DNA from 3 places in the Lysinibacillus sp. FSL K6-0102 genome. Region 2 is predicted to be linked to each of the others. Evidence: riboswitches for the same ligand, from Rfam matches in the RefSeq annotation. Region 2 holds a riboswitch; each other region holds the start of a gene.
What was found. A riboswitch is a leader RNA that binds a small molecule or an ion and turns the genes downstream of it on or off. The one in region 2 is predicted to bind S-adenosylmethionine.
Positions count from the first base shown of each region.

Region 1: another riboswitch for S-adenosylmethionine. It lies ahead of NYE73_RS21645 (bifunctional homocysteine S-methyltransferase/methylenetetrahydrofolate reductase); the one in region 2 lies ahead of NYE73_RS22945 (cyclase family protein).
Region 3: another riboswitch for S-adenosylmethionine. It lies ahead of NYE73_RS19545 (methionine ABC transporter ATP-binding protein); the one in region 2 lies ahead of NYE73_RS22945 (cyclase family protein).

Region 1 covers NZ_JBBOPH010000001.1:4,253,822-4,264,862, forward strand. The annotation lists gene metH (methionine synthase) at 1-2,870, opposite strand, end outside; gene NYE73_RS21645 (bifunctional homocysteine S-methyltransferase/methylenetetrahydrofolate reductase) at 2,863-4,710, opposite strand; SAM riboswitch class I at 4,800-4,900, opposite strand; gene NYE73_RS21650 (protoporphyrinogen oxidase) at 5,000-6,394, opposite strand; gene NYE73_RS21655 (globin-coupled sensor protein) at 6,634-7,926, opposite strand; gene NYE73_RS21660 (tetratricopeptide repeat protein) at 8,557-9,843, opposite strand; gene NYE73_RS21665 (YdcF family protein) at 9,916-10,932, opposite strand.
Region 2 covers NZ_JBBOPH010000001.1:4,507,449-4,518,489, forward strand. The annotation lists gene NYE73_RS22915 (aldo/keto reductase) at 1-622, shown strand, start outside; gene NYE73_RS22920 (winged helix-turn-helix transcriptional regulator) at 678-1,061, opposite strand; gene NYE73_RS22925 (MFS transporter) at 1,172-2,356, shown strand; gene NYE73_RS22930 (ABC transporter substrate-binding protein) at 2,515-3,465, shown strand; gene NYE73_RS22935 (AraC family transcriptional regulator) at 3,540-5,111, shown strand; gene NYE73_RS22940 (hypothetical protein) at 5,226-5,630, shown strand; SAM riboswitch class I at 5,712-5,817, shown strand; gene NYE73_RS22945 (cyclase family protein) at 5,907-6,644, shown strand; gene NYE73_RS22950 (DedA family protein) at 6,675-7,271, opposite strand; gene NYE73_RS22955 (Cof-type HAD-IIB family hydrolase) at 7,333-8,106, opposite strand; gene NYE73_RS22960 (DUF2225 domain-containing protein) at 8,429-9,112, shown strand; gene NYE73_RS22965 (hypothetical protein) at 9,135-9,488, shown strand; gene NYE73_RS22970 (erythromycin esterase family protein) at 9,628-11,040, shown strand.
Region 3 covers NZ_JBBOPH010000001.1:3,835,956-3,846,996, reverse strand. The annotation lists gene NYE73_RS19580 (3-hydroxyacyl-CoA dehydrogenase/enoyl-CoA hydratase family protein) at 1-1,934, shown strand, start outside; gene NYE73_RS19575 (acetyl-CoA C-acetyltransferase) at 1,984-3,156, shown strand; gene NYE73_RS19570 (acyl-CoA dehydrogenase family protein) at 3,283-5,067, shown strand; gene NYE73_RS19565 (arsenate reductase family protein) at 5,252-5,608, shown strand; gene gcvH (glycine cleavage system protein GcvH) at 5,690-6,070, shown strand; gene NYE73_RS19555 (hypothetical protein) at 6,162-6,503, shown strand; gene NYE73_RS19550 (thioredoxin family protein) at 6,518-6,829, shown strand; SAM riboswitch class I at 6,886-6,989, shown strand; gene NYE73_RS19545 (methionine ABC transporter ATP-binding protein) at 7,072-8,100, shown strand; gene NYE73_RS19540 (methionine ABC transporter permease) at 8,090-8,758, shown strand; gene NYE73_RS19535 (MetQ/NlpA family ABC transporter substrate-binding protein) at 8,827-9,678, shown strand; gene NYE73_RS19530 (response regulator) at 9,892-10,764, shown strand; gene NYE73_RS19525 (HEAT repeat domain-containing protein) at 10,761-11,041, shown strand, end outside.

The DNA.
Region 1 (11,041 bases), 250 kb from region 2:
TGATACAAACCTGATGGCTTTAATAGATCACTTTTTAAATAATCATCTACTAAATCCTTGAGCTCTGTTGCTCTTGAATCGCCCGCATCAAGCAATTGCTGGACTTGACCTTTCAAGCCTAAATGGTGTCCTAGTAATGTACGCATATTAACATAAGGATATAAATGAGATACAGAATAGTCTTTTTTCACATGACGTCGTAAATCAGCTGGTAAAAATACTGGCGCTCCTTTTACTGTTCGTGCAGGCTTTATTGTTACCTCTTTTGCCGGACGAGCAGCTCGTTTTTCATCGGCCGCTAAACGTTTTTGACGGGATTTTTCAATTTCTGCTAAGAAATTTTCACGTGTCCCTTCACCCATTAATAGATTCGCTTGCTCTAAGCCTTGCATAGCATCCTTTGCATAAATAACAGGACCACCATATTCATCTGCAATTTTTGTTTCAGTAAAACGACGTGAAAGTGCAGCACCACCTACTAAAATAGGTACATCAATTCCCGCCTCTTTAAAATCCTGAGCAGTAATAACCATCTGTTGCGCTGATTTTACGAGTAAACCTGACAGCCCAATAAAATCAGGTTTTTCCTTACGAATCGCTTCAATCAATTGGGCAGGGGTTACTTTAATGCCCAAATCGACTACCTTATAGCCATTATTACTTAATATAATATCAACAAGGTTTTTCCCAATATCGTGAACATCGCCTTTTACTGTAGCAAGTACCATTTTCCCTTTTCCAGCACTCTCTTCATCCTTCTCCATGAATTGCTCTAAATGAGCAACTGCGGCCTTCATCACACCTGCTGATTGTAAAACCTCTGCTACAATGAGTTGATTATCATTAAATAATCGACCTACCTCAGCCATGCCCTCCATTAAAGGACCATTAATTATATCAAGTGGGGCCTCGAAGATTTCCCGTGCAGCGTCCAAATCCTCAATTAGCCCTTCTTTTGTACCTTCTAATATATAGTAAGCTAAACGACCTTCAACCGTTTTTGGAATATCAGCTTCCGTTTTTTCCTTCTTTTTATCTCGATAAAAATCTGTAAACACTGCTAATGTTTCATCATTTGTATTAAAGAGCAGGTCATTTGCGAGTTTGATTTCCTCTTCAGGGATGGATGCATAACGCTCCAATTTCTCTGTATTAACAATGGCATAATCTAAGCCCGCCTGTGTACAATGATAGAGATAAACAGCATTCAGTACTTCACGACCAACAGGTGGTAAGCCAAATGAGATATTACTTACGCCAAGTACAGTCAATGTCTGCGGCAATTTTTCTTTGATGAGACGAATGCCTTCAATTGTTTCTAGCGCTGAACCAATATACTGCTCATCCCCAGTTCCTACAGGGAACATTAATGGGTCGAAAATGATATCCTCTGGTGCAATCCCCCATTTTTCCGTTAAAAGTTGATAGGAGCGCTCGGCAATTTCGAGCTTTCGATGACGGTCAACCGCCATCCCCTTTTCATCTATCGTTCCAACAACTAATGATGCACCATATTTTTTCACGAGTGGTAATACTGCATCAAATCGTTCTTCACCATCCTCTAAATTAATAGAGTTAATGATGGCTTTCCCTTGTGAAAACTTTAATGCTTCCTCAATTACTTTTTCATCAGTTGAGTCAATCACAAGAGGCACCTTAACCTTTTTTACAACCTCCTGCATAAATCCACGCATATCGGCTAATTCATCGCGATCAGGGTTGGCTAAACAAATATCAATAACATGTGCACCATTTTTGACTTGAGCACGTGCAATCTCTGCGGCCTCCTCAAATTTCCCGTCAATGATTAAATTCTTAAATTTACGAGAGCCGATTACATTTGTTCTCTCCCCAATAAATAACGGACGCATAGAATCGTCATACAATAACGGTTCAATTCCTGATACCGCATGACCATGTGTTTTTTCTGGTAATTGACGAGGTTTTTCATCTTTTAAGATCTCACGAATGGCTGCAATATGAGCGGGTGTCGTCCCACAACATCCACCTACAATATTAAGCCAACCCTTTTCTGCAAAACCTTTTAATTTTTGCGATAGCGATTCTGGTGATTCATGATAACACCCTTCTTCATCTGGTAAGCCAGCATTTGGGTAACAGCTAATATAGCCTGTTGAAAGCTCTGCTAATGAACGAATGTGATCCGTCATAAACTCAGGTCCCGTCGCACAGTTTAGGCCAACTGATAATGGTTTAATATGCTCGATCGAAATATAAAAGGCATCAATTGTTTGCCCTGCAAGCGTTGTACCCATCGGTTCTATTGTTCCTGAAATCATGACAGGTAGCTCTTTTCCCGTTGATGCAAAAGCGCGCTTTACGCCAAGTGTGCCTGCTTTGACATTGAGCATATCCTGACTTGTTTCTAATAACAAAACGTCGGCTCCTGCCTCAATTAAAGCTTTTGCCTGTACATAAAAATTTTCCTCTAGCTCTTCAAATGTAATACCACCTGTTACTGATAACGTTTTTGTTGTTGGCCCCATAGCCCCTGCAACAAAACGTGGCCAATCCGATGTGGAATAACGATCCACTGCTTGTCGAGCAATTTCCACTGCACGCTTATTAATTACTTCTGCTTTTGTGCCAAGATCATATTCATTTAACACAAGAGGCGTCCCACCAAATGTATTTGTACAAATAATATCTGCGCCTGCCTCTAAGTATTTATGGTGAATTTTTTCAATAACATCTGGTCTAGTAAGCACAAGATTTTCATTACAGCCATCAAGTTCCTCGCCACCAAAATCCTCTGCTGATAAATTTTCATTTTGTAGCATTGTTCCCATTGCGCCATCAAGAATTAAAATACGTTTCTCTAGTTGCTCTTCAATCGAGTGCTTAGCCATGTATACTTACTCCTTTTTTCTGTTCATCCAATTGCTTTATATATTTCATCAACTCTAGTGTCACATCGTAACGTAAAAATGGTGTAATAAGGTAAATCCCATTGAAATATTGCGTAGCCACTTCTACTAATTCTTTGGCAATAGCAATCCCTTCCAATGTTGCCTTTTCTTTATCTTCTCCACATGCTTTCATTCTTGTTAAGGCATCTTCAGATAATTTGATACCTGGCACTTCATGATGTAAAAATTCAGCGCTTTTATAACTCGTAACAGGCATAATACCGATGTAAATTGGAGCTTGTAAATGCTTTGTTGCCTCATAAATCTCTACAATTTTCTCTATCGTATATACTGGTTGAGAAATGAAGTAGTCTGCCCCATGCTCAATTTTCTTCTCCAAGCGTGTCACAGCACGATCTAACACACGGACGTTTGGATTAAATGCAGCAGCAACTGAAAAATTTGCTTTTTTACGAAGTGGCTTACCTGAGAAAGAGACCCCTTCATTTAATTGCTTAATTAATTGGATTAGCTCCATGGAAGATACATCATAAACACTTGTCGCACCTGGGAAATCTCCTACTTTTGTTGGATCACCCGTAACGGCCAACACATCATGAATACCTAAAGCATTTAACCCCATTAAATGAGATTGTAGACCAATTAAATTACGGTCTCGACATGTAATATGAGTTAGTGGGCGTACACCATGTGAGCTCTTCAACAATGCGCCCATTGCAATATTGCTAATACGTGGAGAGGCCAATGAATTGTCTGCCATCATAACTACATCTGCACCTGCATCATATAATTGCTTTGCTCCTTCAAGGAACCCATCAATCTCTAAATGTCTAGGCGTATCCAACTCTACTATGACAGAACGTTCACGTTTAACTTTTTCATGAAGAGGCTCATACTTTGTTGGCTCCGCTTCCCGAACAATCTCAATCTTTTTAGGCTTCGCAAGCTTCTCCTGAACCGGTGATAACTCTTCTAAATACTTCTTTGCTGCTGCAATATGTTTGGGTGTTGTACCACAGCAGCCCCCTATTAAACGTACACCTTGATCACGCAATTCAACAGCCGCTCGACCAAAATAATCAGCTTCTGATTCATAAACGACACGCCCATCCTCTAAGTCCAGAAGTGATGCATTTGGATAGGCCGACATAAATGCCCTATTAGGAAGTTCTACACCTTCAAATGCCTGAATTGTATGGTGTGGACCTAGTCGACAATTGACACCAACAATATCAGCACCTAGAGCTTCAAGCTCATGGAGAGCATTATTTAAAGACATCCCATTTTGTAGAACACCGGGCTCATGCATAGAAACTTGTGCAATAATCGGCAATTTTGTTTTTTCTCGTAGCATCTTTAAGGTTGCTGTTAATTCTTCAAAATCATAATAAGTTTCAAGTAAAAGGCCATCTGGATTCCCTGCAAGTAAGACTCTTGCTTGTTCTTCAATAGTCGCTAATATTTCATCCAAGGTTGCATCACTTTTACGAATTCCCCGAATACCACCAATTGTTCCTAAAACAAATTGACCGCCATCAGCCGCTGCTCGTTTTGCGATGGTGATAGCAGCTTCATTAAATTGTTGGACACGTGATTCCAATCCATAGCGAGCTAATTTAATGGCATTTGCACCGTACGTATTCGTTTGAATGATGTCAGCACCAGCCGCAATATATTCTCTATGAATCTTTTCAATTAACTCGGGTCTCTGAACATTCATTTCCTCATGGCAATACTCCAATCCATAGCCATATAGCACTGTGCCTATTGCACCGTCTGCCGTCAATACATGCGTTTTTAACCTTTCAAGCAATCCCATAAAATTAGCCTCTCTTCCTATGTCTCTATATAATAAAAAGCCTTCTTTCATAAAAAAAGAAGGCTTTAACGATTCATCATTGTTGTTCCTTCTCATCTTCGACTCAACGGTCTTCTGGATTTAGCACCTGACAATAAAGTTGGTTGCTGAAGCTTCAATGGGCCAGTCCCTCTGCTTCTCTTGATAAGAATTAAGTATGAATTTTTTAAATAATTAAAAGAATCATATCGTTTACTGACGAATGAGTCAAGACTATTTCACATAACAAAGTTTTTTTCCACTTAAAACCTTAGAAATTGGCAAGTTCCTTTGCAAGCTCTTCACCAATTTTTTTCCCGTTTTGAATGCAAGCACCAATACCTACGCCAAAATACGAGCACCCTGCAATCGATAAATTAGGATATTTCTCATGTAATTCTTGTAGTAATCCTTGTAATGCTTCACGATGCGCTAGATCATATTTAGGCATTTGATCAATCCATTTTGTTACATTCACAACGGTTGGCTGCTCCTCTATTCCTAGGCTCTTTCTCACATCTTCTAAAGCAACTGCTGCCAATTCTTCATCCGTCATGGCGCGTAGTTGCTCATAGGCTGGATTGATGCTCTTATAAAAGAGTCGCACAAGTAATTTATTTTCTTTCGATGTATGCTTCCATTTACGACTAGTCCAAGTTGCCGCATTACAAGTTACGTCTGAATTATGGGAAACAATATAGCCCGTTCCATCTGCTGGCAATTTAGCGTCTGGCACATCAAAACCTAAATAGATAGTAATCGCTGACGCTGTCGTAAATTGGTCAAAATAGCGGTTTAAAGATTCATCCTGTAGCAGATTTTGTACAGTATCGTTCGGTAATGCTAAAACGACATAATCTGACTCAATAATTTCACCATTAGCTAAGGAAATTGTGTAGTTCTTATCTTGTTTTTGAACATTTAGTGTAGTAACACCCTTGATAATTTCTACATCGGATAAGGTTTGTTCAAGTCGATCAATTAAAGAAGATAAACCATTTTTAAAGGATATAAATTTTTTGTTCGCTGCTTTAACAAATTGCTCACGATTCGCATCAAAGCCTTTAATAATACTTCCAAAATCATTCTTATAATCAATTAAATACGGTAAAGTAGAGCCAATAGAAAGCTGATGTAAATCTCCCGAATAAACACCTGCAAGGACTGGTGCAATTTGGTTTTTCACCAGTTCCTCTCCTAAATAGTAAGTTAAAAATTCACCAATTGAACTTTCCTTTGTGAAGCCATTGTTTGGCAATGTTAAATCCTTCAACGCTTCTTTTTTTCCCTGCTCGGAAATAAGTGTACTTTCCTCTAAGGATGCTACACTCATCGGTATTCCGAAAGTTGAATCTGCCGGAATAGCATGTAACTCATTATTCGTATAAATATAAGAAATACCTGTTTCGTTGTAAACTAATTCCGCCTCAAAATCAAGCTCCTGCACGAGTTCCATAACGCCTTGATGACGGGCTACAATAGAATCAGCACCCGTTTCCATGATGAAACCTTGTTCATGTGCTGAATATAATTTGCCTCCTAAATATGTATTTTTTTCTATAAGCACTAGACGAACATTTAAATTATGTTCCTTCACTTGACGTTGCAAATAATGCATTGTACATAGTCCTGTAATACCGCCGCCTAAAACAACAACTGTTTTCATCATAACCGCCCCTATTATTCATTCTTTCTACAGTATAATCCTTTTTTCATTGAAAATTACGTAAACCCTTTACAAATTTAGCAAAAATAGAGCTATTTCATCAGTGAAATAGCTCTTACTTTCTGAATCTCTATAAAATTGATCCTCTATAGCGATAACTTCACAACAAACATTTAAATAGGTACTATAGTGTTTATTACGTCTAAAAATATGAAAAATAGAATGTAAATGTTAGTAGTCTATCCTTTTAAATTTTGCGCAAAGCTCGCTAATTTTTCAGCTGAATTTGTTACCTCAGTAAATGAAGTGCCTAATTCACTTAATATGCCTACAATTGCTTGTATTTTTGTTGCCATACACTCATTTTGATCTTTTGCTTCTGTCATGGCTCCCAATATACTCGTAAATTGGCCTTCAGTTTGTAACATATTTTCTTCACCTGCTGCAACTTCATCTTGAATGTTGGTCAAAGAATACTCTAATTTCTCTGTTCGTTCACCTGTCTTTTTCAATAACAAAGCCACCGCTGTAACAGATTCTTTTGTCTGAATTGATAATTTACGTACTTCATCGGCCACTACGCTAAAGCCCTTTCCCGCTTCCCCAGCACGTGCTGCTTCAATTGCAGCATTTAAAGCCAATAGATTCGTTTGATTCGCAATATTGGTCACAACACTCATAATTGTTTCCATTTCCTTAGACATACCTGATAATTGTTCAATATTTTCTTCTATATCATGAAGAGAATGACTAATATTGAGCATATTTTGTGATTGATTTTTTAAACGCTCGCGACCCTCAAGTGCTTGGTTTTCAGCCAGTGTAGACACATCGAGTGATTTTTTTGCCAAATGTTTAATTTCGTCAGATTGCTTACTTAAGCAGCAAAATGAATTATTGGTTTCCTGCGAGATAGCTGCAAGTGCTTCCGAAGAATCTACAATCTGTCGTTCAATCGCTTCTTTTTCATGAACCATTTTTTCTTTCAGTTGTTCCACAGTGTTTTCAAAAGCTTCTAAAACGAGTTGTTGCTCAAAATTACAAATTTTCGATATAGCTCTGATCGTATTAAATTGATCTTGTGGAAATTCTATATTTTTTTCGACTAAATCAATAAATGATATCGATAAATCTTGGAATGCGCAGATATACCACTGTGTTCTAAGCCCAATGTGGACATGCACCTTTGCAATTTTTACACGCCTTTGGTAATACATCTCATCAATGGTTCCGTTAAACATTTCAATAATATGTTGCCGTAATGTTACTTTAAGCTTTTCTACAGAACTATGATGACTGATAATATCTACCAAATGATGCTCTGTTCCAATCATGTTGTAAAAACGGTTTACGATGTGATCTACATTATCCATAACTATTGGCTGGAAAGCTTTTAAATATTGTAAGTCGTTCTTCGTTAAGTTCAGCATTTCAATTTGCTTCGCCATCGATTGACGAGAGGACAAATCCATTTTCACTGTGTATTGCTGTAAATCCAATACCTTCGTCTTTCTTTGTTTTTGAAAAATCACACATCTTCCCTCTTTCATTCCGTTTACTTTCATCAGGCTGAGAAACATCAAATCCCTTTTAACATATTGATGGATACACGAAAAAATACCGATAAAATCTGATTAGTCAGATTTAATGGTTACATTCGATAGCGCAATTCCGTATGACAAACTTCCTCCAAAAGTATGTCGGGTACCCATTTGCTCAATTTATCCTAAGGTCATTTGCTCTCAGCAAACAGATATAGTCCCTACATGACTAACAGTAAATTATTTACGTATGCTTCTTTTCAAAATCACTCATTTACATTAATCATTTTATAAATGACTGTCAATCTTATTAATACCATTTTTTTACACAAAATGTATAAAAAGTCCTTGTTGTTAAATAAAGCGTAATAAACTATAAAAAAGCTACCACAATATTATTGGGTAGCTTTTTTAACTATTTTTTTGTTTATTATGCTTACTTGCTTTATATTTATTCTACTTTTTTATCGATCATCTTCAAATTTCACTATACTAATATTTTTTATCCTCAATCATGATCTATCTAAATACTCGTAAAAAGCAGTATGATTTAGACTAAAATACCCATATACCCTAGCATTATAAATCATTCTAAAAGCCTATGTTTTTTTAACACTAAATTTACAATCCTTTAAGTTCCTGTAATATTTTAGCCGCTTCTTCGGATCCTGCATCTGCCGCGAGTCCATACCATTTAATAGCTTCTTTCAGATTTCTATCTAACCCTGTATCTTTATTAAAAATATGCCCCAATTGTAGCTTGGCTTCCACATCTCCTTGAAGTGCAGCCTGCTTAAACCAATGAATACCTTTTTCGAGATTGCGTATTCCTGCCAGACCATTACTCCATATATAACCTAAATCATAAAAGGCGTCTACATGATATTGCTCCGCAGCTCTTTCATACCAAAGCAGACCACGATTGACATCTTTCGCTTGGCCTAAGCGCCCCTCTAAATAAATTCCACCAAGTCGATATTGTGCTTCCACATACCCTGCCTCAGCTGATTTTTTATAGGCGTTAAAAGCTTCTTTCTCATCTACCTCAACGCCTAACCCCTGCTCATAAATTATTCCTAACGTAAACATTGCCTCTGCCACATTCTTTTGTGCAGCATAATCAAACCATTTTTTTGCTAATATATAATTCGTTGCTACGCCCTCGCCATTAAAGTACATATCTGCTAAATTATTGGCAGCATCCGCATGTCCCTGCAAAGCTGCTTTTTCATAGTATGAAAAGGCAAGGGAATAATTTTCCTCCATACCTATGCCCCCAAAGCAAAAATTCCCAAGCATATATTGAGCATCTGTATTTCCCTGGGCAGCGGCTAGCTCAAACCATTTCAATGATTTTTCAGGTTGAAAATGTTTACCCTCTCTAGAATTATAGTATTCACCCAGTTGATATTGGGCATCCCCATCCTGCTCTTCAACCGCTTCTTTATACAAATCAATAATGAGCTCATGATCTAAGTTCTCTTCATCTAGAGCAGCAACTTGTTCATCTTGATGGCGAAAATACCACTCTACAATATCAAGCACATCATCTACTACTTCTATACTGTTTTTAAACTTTTCTAGCGAAGAAATTTGCCAAATGAGTATATAGATAGGCTGTGGAATGGCATCGCGCAAGACATCATCATATTCTGCCAACAGCGTTAATACATTCTCCTGTATCGATTGAGATTGCACTGTATGGACAATCTGTAAATGACGTTGTTGCTGTTCTTTTAATAACCCTCGTACTACTTGATACAGTATTTTCTGCAAGGCTGTTAGGTTAACTTCAGCGAATGTAAGTAATTTTATATTTTGAGCAAACCACTGATCTTGAGTTTGTGTAAGATTTTGTAGGGAAATTATTCGTTCTTTATTTCGCTTGGCTAAAATTTGCTCGTACATTATTTTCCTCCCTTGCACACTATGTAAAAAAACTGCCTTACCACTATTATATGGAAGACAGTTGAAGTTTGGTTACACATATGCTCTCAATAGTAAGCCTACGAATAGCGTAATAATTAAAAATACTGTGACATGGGTCCATTTATACATGGCTAATAAACCTATAAATTCTCGTGTGAATGCATTAGGAACATAGTAAAAAGCAGTTTTTGAACCAATCCCCTCGGCATCTAATGCTGCTTTCCTAGCATAAATACTTGCGCGAAACACATGGAAATTATTCGTAACAAAAATGGAACGATAGTTCTCTCCATGAGAATGGTGGTCCATTATTTGCTTTGAAAAGATCATATTTTGTTCTGTATTGGCTGAACAATCCTCCATAATTATCTTGTCAGTCGGAATATGATGTACTTCTATTAGGTATTGTTTCATTGCATATGCTTCTGATACCTTTTCATCATTTCCTTGACCACCAGAGACAATGATATAAGGCTTCATCTCATACTTTATATATTGCTTTACTGCTTCATCTAAACGGCTTGCTAAAAGTGGAGGTACTCTATCGCCAATTAATCCTGAACCTAATGCAATAATGTAATTTGGTTTATAACGTATTGGTGTAAGAAGATACAATATTGAATAAGCAAGGACACTAGTGTATAAGAACATTGTATAACCAAAAATCAAAAACGCATAGAAGAAAAGAATATGCCAAAATACATTTTCAATTTCAATAAAAATGACGAATACATACCATAACATCATAATAACAAAACTTAGCCCTAATATGGCTAACATTAAGTTACGGAATTTGCGTCCTTCCTTTTCCAATAATACTTTACTATTGAAAAACATGGCTATTGATAAAATAAACATAATACTTGGAAAGCTTCCTAATATAATGAATATCCCCATTTCAGAAATAATCCCCTGATCATTTGGTAGCAATAAAGGATAATGAATAATAAACGCTCTGACAATATATATCCCTATCACGCCAAGGGCTACAACGTTGAGAAAGCGCCTTTTTTCTGTTAGGTACAAAATGATAAAAATGGTAAGGAAGATTGATAAAGTTAGTAGCATTTTTTCACTCCTTCCTATTGCATAATTTCTACAATCATTACATCTGCCACTATTTGTCCATATTTTTTGATATAGCTTAATTTTTGAAAGCGTTTGTTTTATTTTTTAA
Region 2 (11,041 bases):
AGATTTATTTATCACATCTAAAGTATGGAACGATGGTTTAAGCTATGATGAAACAATTGCAGCATATGAAGAGAGCCTAAAAAAATTAGGATTAGATTATTTAGACCTTTATCTAATTCATTGGCCTGGTAAAGATAAATATGCTGAATCGTGGAAAGCACTTGAAGACTTATATGAACAAGGCAAGATCAAAGCAATCGGTGTATGTAACTTTACTGTGGCACACTTGGATAACTTATTATCATTTGCTCATATTAAACCTGTTGTGAACCAAGTGGAATTCCACCCACGCTTACAACAAGTGGAGCTTCGTTCATTCTGTGACAAGCACCAAATTCAACTTGAAGCATGGGCACCTTTAATGCAAGGTGGACTTCTTGAAGATGAAACAATTTCAAAAATCGCAACAAAATACGGAAAATCAAATGCTCAGGTTATTTTACGCTGGGATGTACAAAATGGAGTGATTACAATTCCAAAATCAGTACGTAGAGAGCGTATGATGCAAAACGCTGATATCTTTGACTTTACTTTAACAGACGAAGAAATGGCATTAATCAATGAGATGAATCGTGAACAACGTGTTGGACCAAATCCAGATGAATTTGACTTTGCTCTATAAGCATTAAAAAGAGGAAAGAGACTGTCTTGTATATGACAGTCTCTTTCTCCCCTCATTATGATGTTTGCTGCATGGCAATATCATCATCACGTTGTTTTAACAGTACATCTTCACCTTTATCCTGTAATAATTCAACATGTTTTTCACCCCACGTACAAAGCATGTTCAGAATTGGTTCCATTCCTTGTCCATAGGCTGTTAATGAATATTCAACTTTTGGTGGTACTTGATTGAAGACCTTTCGATTGATTAACCCAGCCTGCTCCAGTTCCCTTAATTGGTTTGTGAGCATTTTTTGTGAAATACCTGGGATCAATCGTCGAAATTCATTTGTTCGAATTTTACCATGGTGGTTTAAATGACAAAGAATAACTGGTTTCCATTTACCACCAATAACTTCTAGTGTAGCTTCAACACCAATATTATAAACTTTTTGCATCGTAAACCTCCTGTAATATCCAAAAGTAACTAAAAGTACTCTACATATCTTTTTGGTATGTATGAATATTACTACACATAATAAAAAAAATCAAAGGAGATAGTAGTAAAATGTCAAAATCAAAAAAGCCAAATGCTAAACTTACCTTACTAGCACTTGCTATCAGTGCATTTGGTATAGGGTCCACTGAATTTATCAGTGTCGGACTTTTACCATTAATTACAGATGACTTTGGTATTTCTCTTAGCACAGCTGGCTTAACCGTTTCTATATACGCACTAGGGGTAACTGTTGGGGCTCCATTATTAACAGCCCTAACATCCCGCCTTAGTCGAAAAACCGTATTATTGCTTGTCATGTCCATTTTTATAGTGGGTAACCTAGCAGTCGCTTTAGCTCCTAATTTCGCTTTACTATTAATCGGACGTATTATTTCAGCATTAGCACATGGTGTGTTTATGTCCATCGCTTCTGTTATAGCAGCAGATGTAGTGGAACCAAATAAACGAGCAAGTGCTATTGCCTTTATGTTTACTGGCTTAACATTAGCTACTGTAACAGGTGTCCCACTCGGTACATTTATTGGACAAGTAACGGATTGGCGTATGTCATTCATTTTTATTGTTGTCATTGGAATTGTCGGTTTAATTAGTAATGCAATGTTAGTACCTAGCCAATTATCGAAAGGCAATCCCATCTCTATTCGTGATATTGGCAAAGTATTAGGCAATATTCGAATGATCTTAATACTTTTCATTACCGCAATTGGATACGGCGGTGCTTTTGTTGTCTACACATATGTTTCACCTATTTTAGAGCAATATATGGGGTATTCCCCACATACAGTCGTCATTATTCTAGTTGTCTATGGTATTTGTGTAGCTATCGGTAATACTCTTGGAGGTCATTTTGCTAATCATAATCCACTACGTTCCATCTTTATTATTTTTGTTGGACTTGCATTGGCATTGCTTGGCATTGGCTTTACTCTTGAATCACCTATTATGGGATTAATAATGGTGCTGACAATGGGATTGTTCATGTTTATGAATGTCCCAGGATTGCAGCTATATGCTGTTCTACTATCTGAAAAATATATACCATCAGCAATTTCAATGGCCTCAGCATTGAATATTTCTGCTTTCAATATTGGCATATTTTTAGGCTCATATATCGGAGGCTTTATTATTCGCCACCAATCGTTGGCGCATACGCCTATATACGGATTCCTGATGGTTATGCTAGCTGCAATTGTTACACTTTTATGGTTACTCTTCGATAACAAAAAACAATAACTCTCTGAATTTCATTTTGTATAAAAAAGTAGTAGAGAATGTGTATTGTTTGTTGATATGTAGTATCCTATAATTTACTTGAACCAAACGAGAATGATTATCATTCTAATTTAAGGGAATACCCTTACTGTTTTAGTAAATCTGTAGGAGTGAATAAAATGCGTAGAGGTCGATATTTTTCATTTGTAGTTTTCTTTGCACTTATATTCGTCTTAGGTGCCTGTGGCTCAAATGAAGTAAAAGAGGATACAGCTACAGAAGAACAATCATCTAAAGATACAAGAATTGTAGAAGACGAGTTTGGAAAAGTAGAAATTCCTACAAATCCACAGTGTGTAGCTGCTATCTATTTGGAAGACTATTTAACTGCTTTGGATGTAAAACCCGTTGTGCAATGGTATCACCCATCTTGGGGAAAACAGGACTATTTAGGATTAGATGTTCCTGAGTTCGACATTACTGGTAGCATGGAAACATTATTACAAGCCAAGCCTGATTTAATCATTGTAGATGGTGCCGCGGACAAGGCAAAGTATGATGAATACTCAAAGGTAGCGCCTACTTACCGCTTGAAAGAAGATATTCTACAAGATCCACGTGAAATTGCGAAAACAATAGCTGATGTTTTAAATATTTCCGATAAAGCAAAAGAAATGGTTGATCGATATGAGCAACGTGTTTCCGATTTAAAAGCAAAACTAGATGAATCAATCGGAGACGAAACAGTTGCTGTTGTACGACTAAATGTAGCAGATAATACATTAGCGTTATTTGGCATTAAAAATCGCTACTCTGGCTATATTTACACAGAGGCAGGCTTAACACCACATCCATTAGCCCGTGATATGACAGAGTTTCACGAGGTTTTATCAGAAGAGGCTATCACGGAATTAGATGCGGATCATATCATCCTTTTCCCTTCAAACGGAACATGGGAGTCTAAAGAAAACCAAGAAGCCATTAAATGGTTAGATAGTACACTATGGAAAACACTCCCTGCTGTAAAAAATGGGCATGTTTATATTGCTGATCGCACATATTGGCAATCTGGCGCAATCACAGCCAACTTGCTAAAGTATGATGATTTAGAGAAATGGTTCGTCAAATAATTTTCCAAAGAAAGCTCTTAATGAGGGCTTTCTTTGTGTTGTTCTGCCAATTCAAAAAAAGGGGTGAATTATCAATGGGTAACTTAACACATGTTTATACGTTACAAAATATCTCTTATTCAATTCAACCGTCAAAAAAGTTATTGATTAGTAGTGATTTCTATACACTTTTCATCGTAATGAATGGTAGCGGAAAGCTAGAAATAGATCATGACATCATTCATTTTAGTGAAGAAAAGTGCATATTGATTCCGCCAAATAACACGGTTAGTATCCACATTCAAAGTGAACACCTTTGTTTTTATCAGTTACAATTCAACATTGTCAATCTCAGCAATAGTCAAAATTCATATAGTCATTTTACAAGTATCAGCGAACGACATCTTCTCCCCTTTTCACAATGTCATAGACTGCTAGAAGTCATCTATCAAAACCGGTTAGCGGAGGATGAACACACGATTTTTGAACAGCATGTACACTTTCAAGAGCTGATGTTATTACTCTTACATCAAACCATACCCAAGCAGATGCAAAAAAATGATCGACAATCTGTTGAGCAGTCCATTAACCATTTACATAAACATTTTGAAAAAGAGTGGACGGTTGAGCAGCTAGCACAGCTAGCTGACGTACCAAGATGGAATTATACGCGCATTTTTAAAGATATTACGGGACAAATTCCTCTTCACTATTTAACTAAACTTCGTATTGAAAAAGCTAAGCATTTATTAATGACAACAAATGATCGAGTATTTGAAATTAGCCAGTCTGTCGGATTTAATAATGAGTATTATTTCAATCGTCGCTTTAAGGAACATGTCGGCATCTCTCCAGGACAATATCGAAGAAATCAAAGCAGCCATATACGTGTATTTGCACCATTCTTAGAAGATTTCTTTGTTGCGCTTGGGATTACGCCAATTGCTCAATTCAGTCATTCAAAATGGGGAAAACAAGACTATTTAGGTCTACAGAAAGTGCCAGATATCGATGTACAAAATAGAGAAATGGATCGACTCTTTTACTATAAGCCAACTTTAATTATGTTAGATTCTGGTGTAGAGCGTTGGGAATCCTTTCAGCACTTAGATGAAGTAGCCCCCGTCTGCCATCTTTCACACCCTGGAGAAAATTGGCAATCTACTTTATTTAAAATTGCAGATCTAACAGGAAAAACCTCCTTGATGCAAGACGTAATCCTACAATATGAAGATAAAGTACAACAAGCAAAAGGAATTCTTAGCAAATCTGTTTATGGGCAAAGTGTAGCATTTCTCCGTATTTCAGCCATTGGTATTACTCTATATGCGGGTCCTGAATGTGGCTATACGGGCCCCATTTTATATCGTGACTTAGGTTTAATGCCACATTCACTAGTATGGAGTATTCCGCACAATCAACGTAAAGCACAACTGACATTTGCTCAATTGTTGCAATTAGATGCTGATCATTTATTTATTACCTTTGATAAACAACATTCCATTTATGAAAATGAGGAACGTGCTATTTTAAAAACTCCTACTTGGAAAAACCTAGCTGCCGTTAAAAGCAACTGTGTCTATGAAGTAGACTTTTTAACATGGATGAATTATGGCATTTTATCACATAGTAAAAAAATTGATGATGTCTTAAATGTACTTGGCTAAAAGGAAGCTTACTTTAGCTTCCTTTTTAAATGATTAGGACAAACATTGCACTGCTAATAACACCGAAAGCCGTTTTGCTACATAAGATAGGATATCAGTTATAGGATAGGAGGAATGACCTTGTATTACAATCCTTATCCGTATTTTGTGCATCCCTATCATTATCCAACATCGCCTATCGCTAATCATTTTGCCATTAGACCCTTTTCGCAACATCTAGCAATGCCGACCAATAATCCTTTTCCACCTGTCGATACACACAAATTAAAAGCTTCAGCATCACGGATAAAGGCGATGATGCAGCAAGCCCAATTACTTACGGATAAAATAGATAGCTCCCAACAATTCGCACATGATTTAATGAATGCTGCTCAACTTTCAAATAAAACAGAGGTTGAAAAATTAATCACATCAACAGGCATTACGATGAAATTTGAAACAAACTATACACCAGACAGTTTTAGAATACGTCTTATTGATAATGATTGTTGTGGAGTCACCTTAAATTTGAATTGGTGAAAATTCCTAGTGAACTTGTAAACTATAAAAAACTATGCTAAAGTATTTGTATTGTTATTTCTGAAAATTCTTATATTACTTTTCTTATCAAGAGAGACGGAGGGATTGGCCCGATGAAGTCTCAGCAACCAGCTAACAGTATGGTGCTAATTCCAATTGGCAAAATGATCAGCCTTGAAGATGAGAAGAAGAACTACCGTTGTTGCAGCAGGAGTCCTCTTCTATTAGGGGACTCCTTTTTATTTACAACTATTTTTACAGAAAGCAGGGAAATCGATGTCTAATGAACTTTTACAAGCATTGCAATTATTAAAATCGAAACAGTGGGTTGACTTAACACATACATTCGGCCCTAATTCACCACATTTTTTTATGTTTGAGGACGCTAAATTTGAAACGTTATTTTCTCATAAGGACGGTTTCTTCGCTCAACAATTCACGTTCCCTGGTCAATATGGCACACATATCGACCCACCCATTCATTTTGTGCGAGATACTCGCTACTTAGAAGAATTAGAACTAAAAGAGCTTGTTCTTCCCCTTGTTGTTATTGATAAATCACAAGAGGCTGCGAGCAACCATGATTTTTCATTAAGTGTTGAAGATATTCTTGATTTTGAGGACAAGCATGGAGAAATTGAAGCAGGAACATTTGTAGCATTACGCACAGATTGGAGTAAGCGCTGGCCAGATAAAGAGGCTTTCAGTAATAAGGATGCAGATGGACATAACCATATCCCTGGCTGGGGTTTAGAAGCTTTACAGTTTTTACTAAAAGAACGCAAGGTAAGCGCAATTGGTCATGAAACTTTCGATACGGACTCTGCTGCTGATTTTCGTAAAAATGGCAAGCTAGATGGCGAATATTTTGTACTTGACCAAGACACCTATCAAATTGAGCTAATGACGAATTTAGACAAGCTACCTGCGAAAGGCGCTATCATCTTCAATATCGTACCTAAGCCAGAAAAAGCATCTGGTTTCCCTGTGCGCTCATTTGCTATTTTGCCATAACATAAAAGTCGGTATAGCGTATACCGACTTTTATGTTTGTCCATTTCTTTTTTTGAATAGAAAGTAAGCAATGAGCATCCCTACAATAAATAAAAGGATAAGATAGATACTATAATGAGTCAGATAGTATCCAACAAATCGCCATTTCTCTCCAAGCATCTTTCCTAATGATATAAATGTGAACGTCCAGATAAATGCCCCTGTATAGGCAAAAAGCGCAAACTTTCTATAAGGATAATTATTAATAGCCGCAATATACGCTGTCAAATGGCGTACCCCGGGGATAAAATAGCCAATTAATAATAGGGTAGGTCCTATTTTTGTAAACATCTTTTTCGTAAAGTCAATTTTTTGCTCTGTAATATGAATTTTAGGCCCATATTTCTGCAATAACGGTAAGCCAAAACGATAACCAATATAGTAGCTTAAGGTAATGCCTCCAACCGCACCAATCATTGCACTGACTAAAGCAGGAATATGTTCAAGACTTTCTCGGTAAACACTATAGCCTACATAAGTTAGAAACACCTCATCAGGAAGTGGCACCCCTACAATACCTCCAATTAGAATCACGATAATTCCAAAGTATCCGTAATGTTCAATTAGAGACTGCACGTGATGTGCCATAAATCATCCCACCTAAAATTTATTAAAATCTACCTGCTATATATAGTGTAGCCTCAGCGCTCTAAATGACTTGAAGCTGACGTAAAGCAAAATTGATACCGCCATCCGTAGATGTCTTTGTAACAAAATTCGCAACACTTTTTAGAGCTTTACTACCATTTCCCATGGCAATTCCTACTCCTACATATTCCAACATGTCAATATCATTATCCCCATCCCCAAAGGCAATCGCATTCTTAGGGTCAATATTGAAATGATCAAGCACCGCTTTAATAGCTATAGACTTCGAAACATCCTGCTGTAATACATTCACAATATAAGGATGCCAACGCTGTAAAAATATATTCGAAACTTGGCTAGTATATCTTTTTTCAGCCAGCTCATCCGCATATAGACACATGAGAAAAACCTCTTCATCTACAATTTTTTCATTTATATGTGGAAAATCCCGTAAAGATAAAGTTTCTTGCATCGCTCTTAAAGCTACTGGACTTTGTATGCTATTCATGGATAGCTGCTCTGTAAAAAATGTTAGGCTATGCTGCTGTTCCTGTGCAAACGCCTGTACATTGTGGACAATTTCTTTGGCAATCGGAGTTTTATGTATGACAAGATCCTTATGTTTCACATAGGCCCCATTTGCAGTAATAAAGGTTTCAATCCCCAGCGCTTTTAACTCATAGCACATAGATAAGGGTCTTCCAGTAGCCGCTACAAGATGGATTCCTTTTTCTTGCAATAGCTGAATAGCTTGTTTTGTACTTTCTTCCACACAGCCATCCTCGTAATTAATCAATGTGCCGTCTACATCAAAAAACACGATATTATACTTCATTTTGAGCACTTCCTTCATAGTCATTTAGAACCAATTTATAATTTTTCTCCCATGAAATATGTGAAAGTATTTTGACAAACTTTAAGCAAACTATATAACTTCCTTTTGCACCACCGATAAAAACTATTACAAGCGTATTTATAATAATATTTAACTAAAATTTCCTTGAATATTTTTATTTAATAATTCTAAAGGAGTATACCAAAGAACACAAAATTGTTAAAATAAAAGATAATATCTTAAATACATTGAACGATAAAATCTTACGTATAAATAGAACAAAAGAAATAAAATTTTAGTGCACGCAAAGGAGTTGATTCTTATGGCATTTAACATTTACTACTATGAAAGTAGTGTGGATTGTAAATTTTGCAAAAAGCAGTTTACAACTTATAAAGTTCGCCCTAATCGATATAAAATTATCGAAGAACAGACGGATTTCATGCCTGTTTACGATGGCCTAAACCCTTTGCTATATGAAGTTGCCGTATGTCCACATTGTGGTTATGCCTACCATAAATCTATGACACGGACATATGGACCTTTCATGCTACTCATTGATGAACTATACATTAAAGAGCTCCAGAAACCTATGGATATCTGTCAGGAACGTACAATTGATGATGCCATTATCAGTTTTAAGCTCGCCTATTTAGTATCCCGTGCATCAATGGAAGAATCTCTTTTAATGGCGAATTTCGCTTTAAAAATTGCTTGGCTCTATCGATTAAAAAAGGACGAAGAATCCGAAAAGCGTTATCTTTTTGCAGCTAGAGACTTTTATAGTAAATCCTTTGCCTCTAATCAAGAAGGTGGAGAGAGAATTCAGTTTTTACATGCTGAATTAAGCCTTCGACTTGGTGATATTCCTGAAGCAAAAAAAGGATTTTCACGCTTAATCGCTGATCGAAATGTTTCGCCAAAATATCGCAAGCTTGCACGCAATCGTTGGGAAAATTATAAATATGACGAACAACCCATAACAATTAATGAAATCATTAATTAATGGGACGAGGAGATGATTAATTATGTTGCTATTTCAAAAGAAAATTGATGTGAGAGAAGAGGATATATTTTCAGAGCTACATCATTTTTTATTAAGAAAAAATAATCGCTACCTAACAAACGAAGAAGTTGTCGCTCTAACAGGCGTATCATCTGAGCTGCTTTACAAATGGGTAAAAGCAGGAAAATTAAAGAACTCCATTTTTCCTAATTTAGGGGCTCCATGCGAACGATGTGGACAGATTACGCAAGCTAAAATTTGCGTGAGCTGCTCTTCCTCCATTGTTGGGACATTAAAACAAGAAGAAAAGGATCGTGCATGGTTTAACCAAATTCAACGTAACCATGTAAGAGCAAGTACGTATCACTATAAATAGCATTCCAACATCTCCATCAATTGGAGGTGTTTTTCTTTTTTACATACTAAATTTAAACTAATTTTAAACAAATTCTTCCTAAACTTTAAACTTGCCTTTCTATAATTAGTATCAATATAAAGTGAAGGGCTGATAATTAATGAGGAAAGCTAGGAAACATAAGGTTTTATTAAGTTTTGCACTGGCAAGTTTAATGACAGTAAGTGGAGTAGTAAATGTCTCTGCTGCTGTCCCTGTAAATGAGCAGATTATTAAAAACGATTCTGCTGTCAAACAAGCTAGGACTTCTAATGAAACATTACTTGATTGGAAAAAATGGGCGAATGACCATGCATACAGCCTGTCATCCATCCAGCCTGAAACGTTTGACGGACAAAAAATTCCCGCCAACAAATTTGACGATTTAGAGATGCTAAAACCTTTATTACATGATAAACGTATTGTCTTTTTAGGGGAAAGCTCTCATGGAGTGGCGCAATTCAATCTAGCGAAAACACGTTTAATACAATTTTTACATCAAGATATGGGCTATAATGTCCTTGCCTTTGAAAGTGGTATGGGTAATGTGATGAATGCTCAAGGACAAATTGATAAACAAGCAGCTCTACAAACAATGAAGGATGCCATTTTCGGCGTTTGGTGGACAAAAGAAACTTTGCCTCTGTTTGACTATGCAAAATCGACTCAAGCAACAGAGCAACCTCTTGTACTTACTGGCTTCGATATTCAACAGCAAGGAGCATTTACGAACGGAGATTGGCTGCAAAACCCTAAGTTGGCTCAGCAATTCAATGAAGCTGAGAAGCAACTTGCTGAATGGAGCTCGGGAAAAGATTTGAAGGGCTATCAAAAAGTAAAGGCTACTATAATTGATGTATATAAACAGGTACAATCACAAATACAATTCAAAGAAAAAGAGCTACAGGCAGCTTATCCAAAAGAGCCTCATATTGTAAAACTAATGGATCGCACTCTAGCAGATCGTATTCGACTAGCAGACGAATATATAGAGTTAACAATTCAGTCCAATATCGACATTGAACAAAATAATATAGAATCATTTTTGCAAACTATGGAATGGCGAGATCAAGCGATGATGGAGAACTTACTTTGGTTAGCTGAAGAGGTGTACCCAACAGAAAAGTTTATTGTATGGGCTCATAACGATCATATTCGTAAAGCACAATCGGATGTAATGGGATCTCCTTACCCAGTTAAATTAATGGGGGAACGTTTACCTGATATCTATAAGAAATATAGCTATGTATTAGGTCTATACATGACTAGTGGAGAGACAGCTAATAATATGGGAGAACCTATGCCTGTTTTACCTCCTGTCAAAGGATCTATTGAAGATATTCTGTCTTCAACAAATAAACCTTACACATTCATCGATTTACGCAATCGACAAAATGAACGAGGCAACTCATGGATGTTTGAACCACGCTTATCCTATAGTTGGGGAATGATACAGGAAAGTCTTGTTCCGCGCGAACAATACGATGGTATACTTTTAATAGATCAGGTGAATAAACCAACTTATATCAAATAAT
Region 3 (11,041 bases), 670 kb from region 2:
ATTTTCAAAAGCATTTTCTTGGCACACATTTTTTCAACCCACCTCGCTATTTAAAATTATTAGAAGTGATTCCTGCCAATACAACTGCACCTGAAGTAGTTAGCTTCATGAAAACGTTTGGGGAAGATGTGCTTGGTAAAGGAGTTGTACTTGCAAAAGATACACCAAACTTTATTGCCAACCGCATCGGAACATATGGTTTACTTATCACTTTACAGGAAATGTTAAAAGGTGGTTACTCTGTTGGTGAGGTAGACTCTGTAACAGGTCCGCTTATCGGCCGTCCAAAGTCTGCAACTTTCCGTACGCTAGATGTAGTTGGTTTAGATACATTCATTCATGTAGCGAAAAATGTTTACGATCAAACAACAGGTGAGGAGCAGCAAGTATTTGCAGTACCTGAATTTTTACAAAAAATGGTCACAAACGGTTGGCTAGGAGCAAAATCAGGTCAAGGTTTCTTCTTAAAACAAGGAAAAGAGATACATGAGATTGATCCAGCAACCTTAACGTATAGTCCAGCCAAAAAATTAAAAACACCTTCTATTGAAATGGCAAAACAAACTCGTGGATTGGCTAATAAAGTGAAGGCGTTAACCTATGCAAAGGATCGTACAGGCGAGCTATTATGGGGGATTTTTGCACCAACGCTCCTTTATTCTGCACAGCTACATGGGGAGATTGCAGATGATATCGTAGCCATTGATAACGCGATGAAATGGGGATTCGGCTGGCAACAAGGGCCATTTGAGATTTGGGATGCTATAGGCGTAAAAGATTCTGTGGCGAAAATGGAGGCTGAGGGCCGAGAGGTACCTGCTTTTGTCAAAGAGATGTTAGCAAATGGCGTGGAGACATTCTATACAGAATTAGACGGAGATTTAGCTTACTATAATGGTTCACAATATGTGAAAGTGCCAGTCAATGAAAAAGAGATTAATTTAAAACGTTATAAGAAAAAGCATGGTGTGATTAAATCAAACACAGGTGCTAGTTTAATAGATTTAGGGGATGGAATTGCATTACTGGAGTTCCATTCGCAATCCAATGCAATCGGCTTGGATATTATTCAAATGATTAACTTTGCGGTAGATGAAGTAGAGGCTAACTATAAGGGCTTAGTCATCGGTAATCAGGGGAAAAACTTCTGTGTTGGGGCAAATCTAGGAATGATTTTGGTAGAAGCTCAGGATGATAATATATTTGAGCTAGATTTCGTCATTAAAGCATTCCAAGATGCTATGCAGAAAATTAAATATTCACGTAAGCCTGTTGTAGCAGCACCGTTTGCCATGACATTAGGCGGGGGAGCAGAGGTTTGCTTACCAGCTGCACATATTCAAGCAACAATGGAAACATATATGGGCTTAGTGGAAGTAGGGGTTGGATTAATCCCAGGTGGTGGCGGAAATAAAGCACTCTATCAGAAATTCCTAAAGGGCTTACCAAACGGCGTAGAGGTAGACTATCAACATATTGCTAATAAAGTATTTGAAACAATTGCGATGGCGAAGGTTTCAACATCTGGTGAGGAAGCACGTGAAAATAATTTCCTAAACTTTGCGGATGGTATTTCAGTTAATCCAGATCATCAATTGTATGATGCGAAGCAGGCGGCATTAGCACTTTACGAAGCGGGCTATCAACCACCTGTACCAACAAAAGTGCCAGTGGTCGGTGCATCAGGCTATGGTACATTACTCATCGGTGCGCAAGGGATGTTTGAGTCAGGCTTTATTAGCGAACATGATTTAAAAATTGCTAAAAAATTAGCTTATGTTATTGCAGGTGGAAAGGTTCCGTACGGCACATTAGTCGATGAGCAATATTTATTGAACTTAGAGCGTGAGGCATTCCTTAGTCTTGTTGCTGATCCACTATCACAGCAGAGAATGCAACACATGCTGTTAAAAGGTAAACCACTTCGTAACTAATTGACGAAATAAATCAATCTTGCACATGAAACAAAGGGGGATTAATACGATGCGTGAAGCCGTTATTGTAGCAGGAGCACGAACTCCAATTGGAAAAGCAAAAAAAGGTTCTTTAGCAACAGTAAGACCAGATGATTTTGGTGCTGTTGTAGTCAAGGAAACATTGAAAAGAGCAGGCTATGAAGGGCCAATTGATGATTTAATTTTAGGCTGTGCAATGCCAGAAGCAGAGCAAGGAATGAATGTAGCACGTAGTATTGGGGCACTTGCTGGATTACCAGATACAACCCCTGCTCTGACGATTAATAGATTTTGCTCATCAGGTTTACAGGCGATTGCCTATGCAGCAGAGCGAATTATGCTAGGACACTCAAAGGCTATTCTTGCTGGTGGTGTAGAATCCATGAGTATGGTGCCGATGGTAGGGAATACACCACGTTTAAATCCGACTTTAGCAGAAACGGCTCCACAATATTATATGGGCATGGGGCATACAGCTGAGGAAGTAGCTCGTCAATATAATGTTAGTCGTGAAGACCAAGATGCTTTTGCTGTTCGCTCGCATGAGCTTGCTGAAAAGGCAATTAAAGAAGGTAAATTCAATGATGAAATTGTACCAATTGAAGTGGAACAGCATTACGTAGACGATAACAATAAACCACAAGTGAAAAAATTCACATTCAGTATAGATGAAGGTGTACGTCCAGGTACATCAGTTGAAGGTTTAGCCAAACTACGTCCAGCTTTCCACGTAAAAGGCAGTGTAACGGCGGGCAATGCCTCTCAAACTTCTGATGGTGCAGCAGCTGTACTAGTAATGGATCGTGAAGAGGCTGACAAGCAAGGACTGACACCAATGGCAAAATTCCTAAGCTTTGCAGTTGGCGGTGTACCTCCTGAAGTAATGGGTATCGGGCCTATCGTGGCAGTGCCAAAAGCGTTGGAAATTGCAGGTTTATCCATCGAAGATATTGATTTATGGGAAATCAATGAAGCATTTGCTTCACAGTCATTACAGGTGGTACGTCATTTAGGCATCGACCAAGAGAAAGTCAATGTCAATGGTGGAGCGATTGCATTAGGTCATCCACTAGGCGCAACGGGAGCTATTTTAACATTAAAGCTAATTCATGAATTGAAGCGTCAAGGGAAGAAATATGGTGTAGTGACAATGTGTATTGGTGGCGGCATGGGTGCTGCTGGCGTATTTAAAATTCTATAATTTTTGCTAGATCAGCTTGAGGTGTACTGTTTACGGTTGCCTCCGAACATTGTATACGTCAAGCTTTTCTATACATGATCATTAGGGGAATCAACTAACAAAAAGATATATTGGGAGGAATTAATCATGACTGAAAAAACAACTGATTTCATTAAAGGCGGCGGATTTCTTATTGAAGATGTGGAATTAGATCGTGTATTTACACCGGAAGATTTCACTGACGAGCATAAAATGATTGCTAAAACAACAGAGGAATACGTTACAAATGAAGTTTTACCAGTAGTGGAAAATTTAGAGCACCATGAATTTGAGCATTCAGTGCGTCTCCTAAAAAGTGCAGGCGAATTAGGCTTACTTGGAGCAGATGTGCCTGAAGAATACGAAGGGCTAGGATTAGACAAAGTTTCTTCAGCTTTAATCGCTGAAAAAATGTCTGTTGCAGGTGGTTTCTCTATCACACATGGTGCTCACGTTGGTATTGGGTCATTACCAATTGTTCTATTCGGTAATGAAGATCAAAAGAGAAAATATTTACCTAAGCTTGCTTCAGGTGAATTAATCGCTGCCTATGCATTAACAGAGCCAGGTTCAGGTTCAGATGCTCTAGGTGCAAAAACGACTGCAAAATTAAACGAAGCTGGCACACATTATATTTTAAATGGTGAAAAACAGTGGATTACGAATGCAGGCTTTGCTGATGTATTTGTGGTCTACGCAAAAATTGATGGCGATAAATTCTCCGCCTTTATCGTAGAACGTGCCTACAATGGTGTTTCAGTTGGTCCTGAAGAAAAGAAAATGGGGATTAAATCATCATCAACTCGTACATTAGTATTGGAAGATGCCGAAGTACCTGTAGAAAATCTATTAGGTGAAATTGGTCGTGGGCATATCATTGCGTTCAATATTTTAAACATTGGTCGATATAAACTAGGCGTGGGCACAATTGGCGGATCGAAACGTGCATTGGAGTTAGCTATTCAGTATACAAACCAACGTCAGCAGTTTAAGACAAAGCTTTCTGATTTCAATCTGACAAAAGAAAAATTATCAACGATGGCTTCTCAATTGTATGCTTCAGAATCATTAAACTATCGTACTGTGGGCCTATTTGAGGATCGCTTAAGCCAATTAAGCCTAGAAGAGCAAAAGCAAGGTAAAGTAATTGCAGGAGCGATTGCTGAATATGCCATTGAATGCTCTATTGCTAAAGTATTCGGTTCAGAAACTTTAGACTATATTGCTGACGAAGCTGTCCAACTTCATGGCGGTTATGGCTTTATGGCTGAATATGAGGTAGAGCGTATTTACCGTGATTCTCGTATTAATCGAATTTTTGAAGGTACAAACGAAATTAACCGCATGATTGTACCTGGCACATTTATGAAAAAGGCGCTAAAGGGTGAGCTACCATTATTACAAGTTGCCCAAAATTTACAGCAAGAGCTGCTTATGCTAATGCCAGAGGATATCGGTACAGAGCCGTTAGCACAAGAAAAATATTTAGTGAAAAATGCCAAGAAGATTGCTGTATTAGCTGCAGGATTAGCAGCACAACGCTTTGGTGCAAAGCTTGATCAAGAGCAAGAAGTATTGGTAAACATTGCGAATATAGCTAACCAATTATTTGCAATGGAATCAGCTGTCTTACGTACAGAAAAAGCAATTGCTCGTGACGGTGCTGAAAAAGCACACCAAAAATTGCTATACACACAAATTTTCTGCCAAGAAGCATTCGCAGAAATCGAAAAAGAAGCAAAAGACACAATTCTTGCTTCAGCGGATGGCGATGCAGCCCGTATGACATTATCTGCACTGCGTAAGCTAACGCGTAATAATCCATACAATTTAATTGCGAAGAAGCGTGAGGCTTCCGTTAAATTAATTGATGCTGAAAAATATATTGTATAATAGTGCAAATTTAACCTAGCTATCTGCAAAAGATAGCTAGGTTTTTTTATATGAGATGGATAATCGTAAAAGGAGCGGATAAATTTGCACAACTGGTGGATAAACTTACAAAAAAGAGTGAAGTTCACCATTGAAAACAACTATGATGGTATACTACAGAAAAAGACAGAAGAGGAGCATTGTAATGACGATTCAATTTTTCCATTATCCGAAATGTACAACATGTAAAAAGGCACAGAAGTGGTTAAATGAGCATGAGGTTTCCTATGAAGAGGTACATATCGCAGAGCAACCTCCCACTAAAGAAGAACTAACAGCTATTTGGCAAGCTAGTGGACAGCCTTTGAAGAAATTTTTTAATACCTCAGGCATGAAATATCGTGAGCTTGGCTTAAAGGACAAGTTAGCGGAAATGACGGAGGATGAGCAGCTTGAGCTACTTGCTTCAGATGGCATGTTAATTAAACGTCCCATCGTGACAGATGGAAAAAAAGTTACTTTAGGTTTTAAAGAAGTAGATTTTGAGCAAGCTTGGAAATAACCGTATTAAACCTTGTATTTATAGGAGAAGTATGGCACACTGAAAGTGAATATATTACATATTTATGGAGGGGTTTTTTGCATGAGCACACCTAAAGACTTACGATACTCTGAAGAACATGAATGGGTAAAAGTAGAAGATGGAAAAGTACGTATTGGTATTACTCACTTCGCACAATCTGAATTAGGAGATATCGTATTCGTTGAGCTTCCACAAGTTGGCGACGAAATCAAAACAGATGATCCATTCGGTAGCGTAGAATCAGTAAAAACTGTTTCTGAATTATATGCACCAATCTCAGGTACTGTAGTTGAAGTAAATGCAGATTTAGAAGATAGCCCAGAATTCGTTAATGAATCACCATATGAAAAAGCATGGATGATCGTTGTTGAGCCTGCTGACGCATCAGAAGTTGAGAAACTAATGACAGCAGAGCAATACGAAGAAATGATCGCTGAATAAGACAAGCCATAATCGAAAAACGTCGGAAACTACCGGCGTTTTTTGTTATATAATGACTTATAAGTGGGGATCTCTAAATGGAGGTGGCGTAATGTTCGAGGGAAAATGCTTGATAGTAGAAGGGCGCTCAGATAAGCTACAAATTGAGCCTATTTTGAATGAGAATGTTACAATACTATGTACGAATGGTACAATTGGTGTGCATCAATTAGAAGAACTACTGGATCCCTATGAGGGCTGTGAGCTATTTACTTTTTTTGATGCAGATACTTCTGGTGATAAGCTACGTGCATTAATGGACAGACATTATCCAGAGGCTGAGCATCTGCGCACAATGCCAACATACAAGGAAGTAGAAACGACACCAAGAAAAGTGCTAGCAATGATTTTACTGCGTGCACATTTTTCAATCCATAATGAATATATTTTGTAAGGTTGCGTGAGTAAATGGAAGAATGGTCAATAGAGCAGTGGGAAGCGGCTAAACAGTCGGGAGAGAAAACTGCATTTTATTTATATACACCGATGTGTGGAACGTGTGCAGTGGCATCTAAAATGATGTCCATTATTGAGCAATTACTGCCACAGCTACAAATGGGTAAAGCAAATATCAACTTTTTGGAACACATAGCTTATGAGCATCAAATTGAAAGTGTTCCCTGTCTACTCATCAGTGATGGCGGAAAAGTGACAGAAAAGATTTATGCTTTTCAATCCGTACCATTTTTATATGAATTGTTAAAAAAATCAATTGACTGAACTTTACTAGCGTGGTAAAGTATCAAATATATTATTAAAACATTAAATATATCGAACTCTTATGAAGAGTGGCGGAGGGAAGTGCCCTATGAAGCCCGGCAACCATCACAATGTGAAAAGGTGCCAAATCACCCAAAGATTTTTCTTTGAAAGATGAGAGAACGGTTTAACGTATCATACGTGACCCCTTCTACTTGTCTGTGAGTGAAGGGGTTTTCTATATGAGAAAAGGAGTATTCGCTATGATCCAGCTTCAAAATATTACAAAGAAATACAAAACAGCAAATGGCGAATTAACGGCAGTCAAAGACGTCAACCTTACTATTAATAAAGGTGAAATTTTTGGCATTATCGGCTATAGTGGTGCTGGTAAAAGTACCATGATTCGTTTATTAAACGGTTTAGAGAAACCGACAGCAGGAACAGTAACGGTGAACAATCAAGAATTTTCATCGATAAAAGGGCAAAAGCTTAGAGCAGCTAGACAAAAGGTAAGTATGATTTTCCAGCATTTTAATTTACTTTGGTCAAGAACAGTTGCCGAAAATATTGCATTCCCTTTAGAAATCGCAGGCTTCCCAAAGGCTCAACGTGAAGCGCGTGTGAAGGAATTAATTGCCCTTGTAGGCTTAGAAGGGCGCGATAAGGCATATCCATCCCAGCTTTCCGGGGGACAAAAGCAGCGTGTAGGAATTGCACGTGCATTAGCGAATAATCCAGAGGTTTTACTATGTGATGAGGCGACATCCGCACTTGACCCTGAAACAACGGATGCCATTCTTGATTTACTCGTAGATATAAATGAACGCTTAGGCTTAACAATCGTCCTGATTACCCACGAAATGCATGTCATCCGCAAAATTTGTCATCGTGTAGCGGTGATGGAGGCAGGCGAAATTGTGGAACGTGGTGAGGTATTACAAGTCTTCCAAGCCCCACAGGCGGCTATTACTAAGAAGTTTGTATCTCAAATTACCGACACTAAGGAAACACAAGATACGGTAGCACAAATTAAAACAAACTATCCAACTGGACAACTTGTCAAATTGATTTTTGTTGGTGAAAAAACAGAACAGCCTGTCATCTCACATCTTGTGAAACAATTTGATGTAGAAGTAAGTATTGTTCACGGAAATATTTCACAAACAAAAAATGGTGCATATGGTACATTGATTGTGCAAATTGATGGCTCTCAGACAAATGTCACTGAAGCCCTTCGTTATTTAAATACAGTGGAAGTACAGACGGAGGTGATTGAAAATGCTAACTAATCTCTTTCCGAATGTAGACTGGGAAAATATGTGGCAAGCTACGTATGAAACTTTATACATGACAGCTATATCAACGGTTGTGACATTTATTCTTGGGTTAGTCATTGGTATTGTTCTATTTCTAACTAGCCCCAATCAGTTATGGGCAAATAAAATCGTTAACTTTTTAACAGGATCACTCGTTAATATTTTCCGTTCCATTCCATTTATCGTATTAATTATTTTATTAATTCCATTTACGAAGTTTTTACTAGGTACAATTCGCGGTGCCAATGCGGCGTTACCTGCTTTAATTATCGGTGCAGCACCGTTTTATGCTCGTATGGTATTAATTGCGTTACGTGAAATTGATAAAGGTGTGATTGAAGCAGCCCGTTCAATGGGAGCAAAAACTTCTACAATTATTTGGAAAGTATTGGTTCCAGAATCATTACCAGCTTTAATTTCTGGTATCACTGTAACGGCTGTTGCTCTTGTAGGTTATACAGCGATGGCAGGAATTATTGGTGCAGGTGGTCTTGGTAACTTAGCTTTCTTAGACGGCTTCCAGCGAAATCGCCAAGATGTGACATTAATGGCAACTATTTTGATCTTAGTAGTCGTATTTATTATTCAATGGATTGGTGATTTAATTACCGAGAAAATTGATAAACGCTAGCAAGAAAAAGTGGTTATTCCGGTTTTTACCGCTAACATATTTTAAACAAATAAAAGGGAGTGTCATAAATGAAAAAGTTATTAGCAGGATTATTTTTATCAATACTTGTACTAGCATTAGCAGCTTGCGGTACAGATAAAAAAGAAGATGAAAAATCAGCATCTGGCGATCAAACAGATAGCAAAGAAAACGTAACATTAAAAGTAGGTGCTTCTAATACACCACACGCAGTTATTTTAGAAAAAGCAAAACCGATCTTAGCTAAAGAAGGCATAGACCTTAAAATTGAAACGTATACAGATTATGTTCTACCAAACCAAGATTTAGAGTCAAAAGATATTGATGCAAACTATTTCCAGCACATTCCTTACTTAGAGCTACAAATTAAAGACAATGGCTATGATTTCGTTAATGCAGGTGGCGTTCATATTGAACCAATCGGTATTTACTCTAAAAAATATAAAACGTTAGAAGACCTGCCTGAAGGCGCAACAATTTTACTTTCTAACTCAGTATCTGACCATGGTCGTATGCTGTCATTGTTAGAGGCTAAAGGCTTAATCAAATTAAAAGAAGGCATTGATAAAACAGCAGCAGAATTAAAGGATATTGAAGAAAATCCTAAAAACTTTAAATTCGATGCAAATACTGCCCCAGAAATGCTTGTACAAATGTACGAAAACGATGAAGGCGATGCAGTACTTATCAATTCTAACTTTGCCATCGATAACGGTTTAAACCCAATTGAAGATGCTATTTCTCTTGAAGATAAAGAATCTCCATATGTTAACATCATCGCTGTACGTGCAGGTGATGAATCAAAACCTGAAATTAAAAAATTATTAGAAGTATTAACATCTAAAGAAATCCAAGACTTCATTTTAGAAGAGTGGAAAGGTGCAGTAGTACCGGTAAAATAAGAATTAAAAATTTTATAAAAGGGTACATAAGTTTAACGACTTATGTACTCTTTTTTTATTTGTAGTTAAATTGATGAGAAACTATGTATTTTTTATGACGTCTATTTATGTTTAGATATTGTTTAGTCATATTTATTACTATAGTAATGTTGTTAATCTATGAAATAAATGATAGAAAGTAATAATAAGAAAAAACTAGATGGAGTGATTCTAATGAATGATATAAAATTCACCCATGACATCATGCAAGAACATGAAGTAGAGCGCTACTTTAAAATATGGCGAGAAAGTGTTATTAGATCACGCCTTACTATAACAGCAGTCTTTTTAAAAACAGCTAATGCTACACAACTGAATGAAAATGTGAATGATCAAGTTACCTCGTTTTTACAATCAAAAATACGCAAGACAGACTTGCTTTTTCAATTATCCGACGGGGATCATTGGGGCATCTTCTTTTTACAAAGTAGTGATGTAGAAGCTAGGGCGTTTTTAAAACGAATATTTGCCATCTTAAAAGCAGAACGGAAGTTCCAACAGATTGCATTAAAGGCCTCTATAACAGAAATAAGAAATAATAACGTTATTTTTGAAGAGCTGTTAAATAAAAATAAACAGATGTTATCAGGGGATGAGCAATTAACATGGAGTATAGCAGAGGTAAAGGATTACTGTGAGCAACCAACTGAATTAGTGAAAGTTAGTATTATTGAGCAAAACGCCATTTTTAGACAAGTATTAGAGTCAACGCTTAAGCAAATAAATATCCCTTATTTTTCTTTAGATGTAAAGGTTTATGAGGATGGCTATAGCTTTTTGCAATCGGATGATTATAAATCAGGGCATATGCATCTAATTCTTATGAATGATATTTTACCGCTGAAAAATGGCTTAGAAATATTGCATATCTTACGACATATGCCAAATGAAAAGAAATTTATTATTTATATGATGTCAGAACGCAATTCTGAAGGGGCAGCGCTTAATGCTTATGAGGGCGGTGTTGATGAATATATTGTCAAACCATTTAATTTACGTTTGCTAGAAGCCAAAATTAAAAGAACGTTTGCGAGGTTTTGGCAATGATCAAGCTGACTGTTTCGACAATTTTAGCAATAATTTCCTTTTTATTAGTTGTGCTCTTTATCTTTTTTATGTATTTACTTGTTCAGCGACAGCGTGAAAGCTATTTTGAAAAAGTTCGTGACCGTTATTTACAAAATTATTCTCAATTTTGGTATGATTACTTATTCAATAACGCATTATTTAGTATCGTATTGGTACCTAGAGGAAGCGCCCAAGTAGAAGCTATTGAAAAAATTTTTTCATCCTATTTAAAGAATATAAGGAATGAACAGGTGGA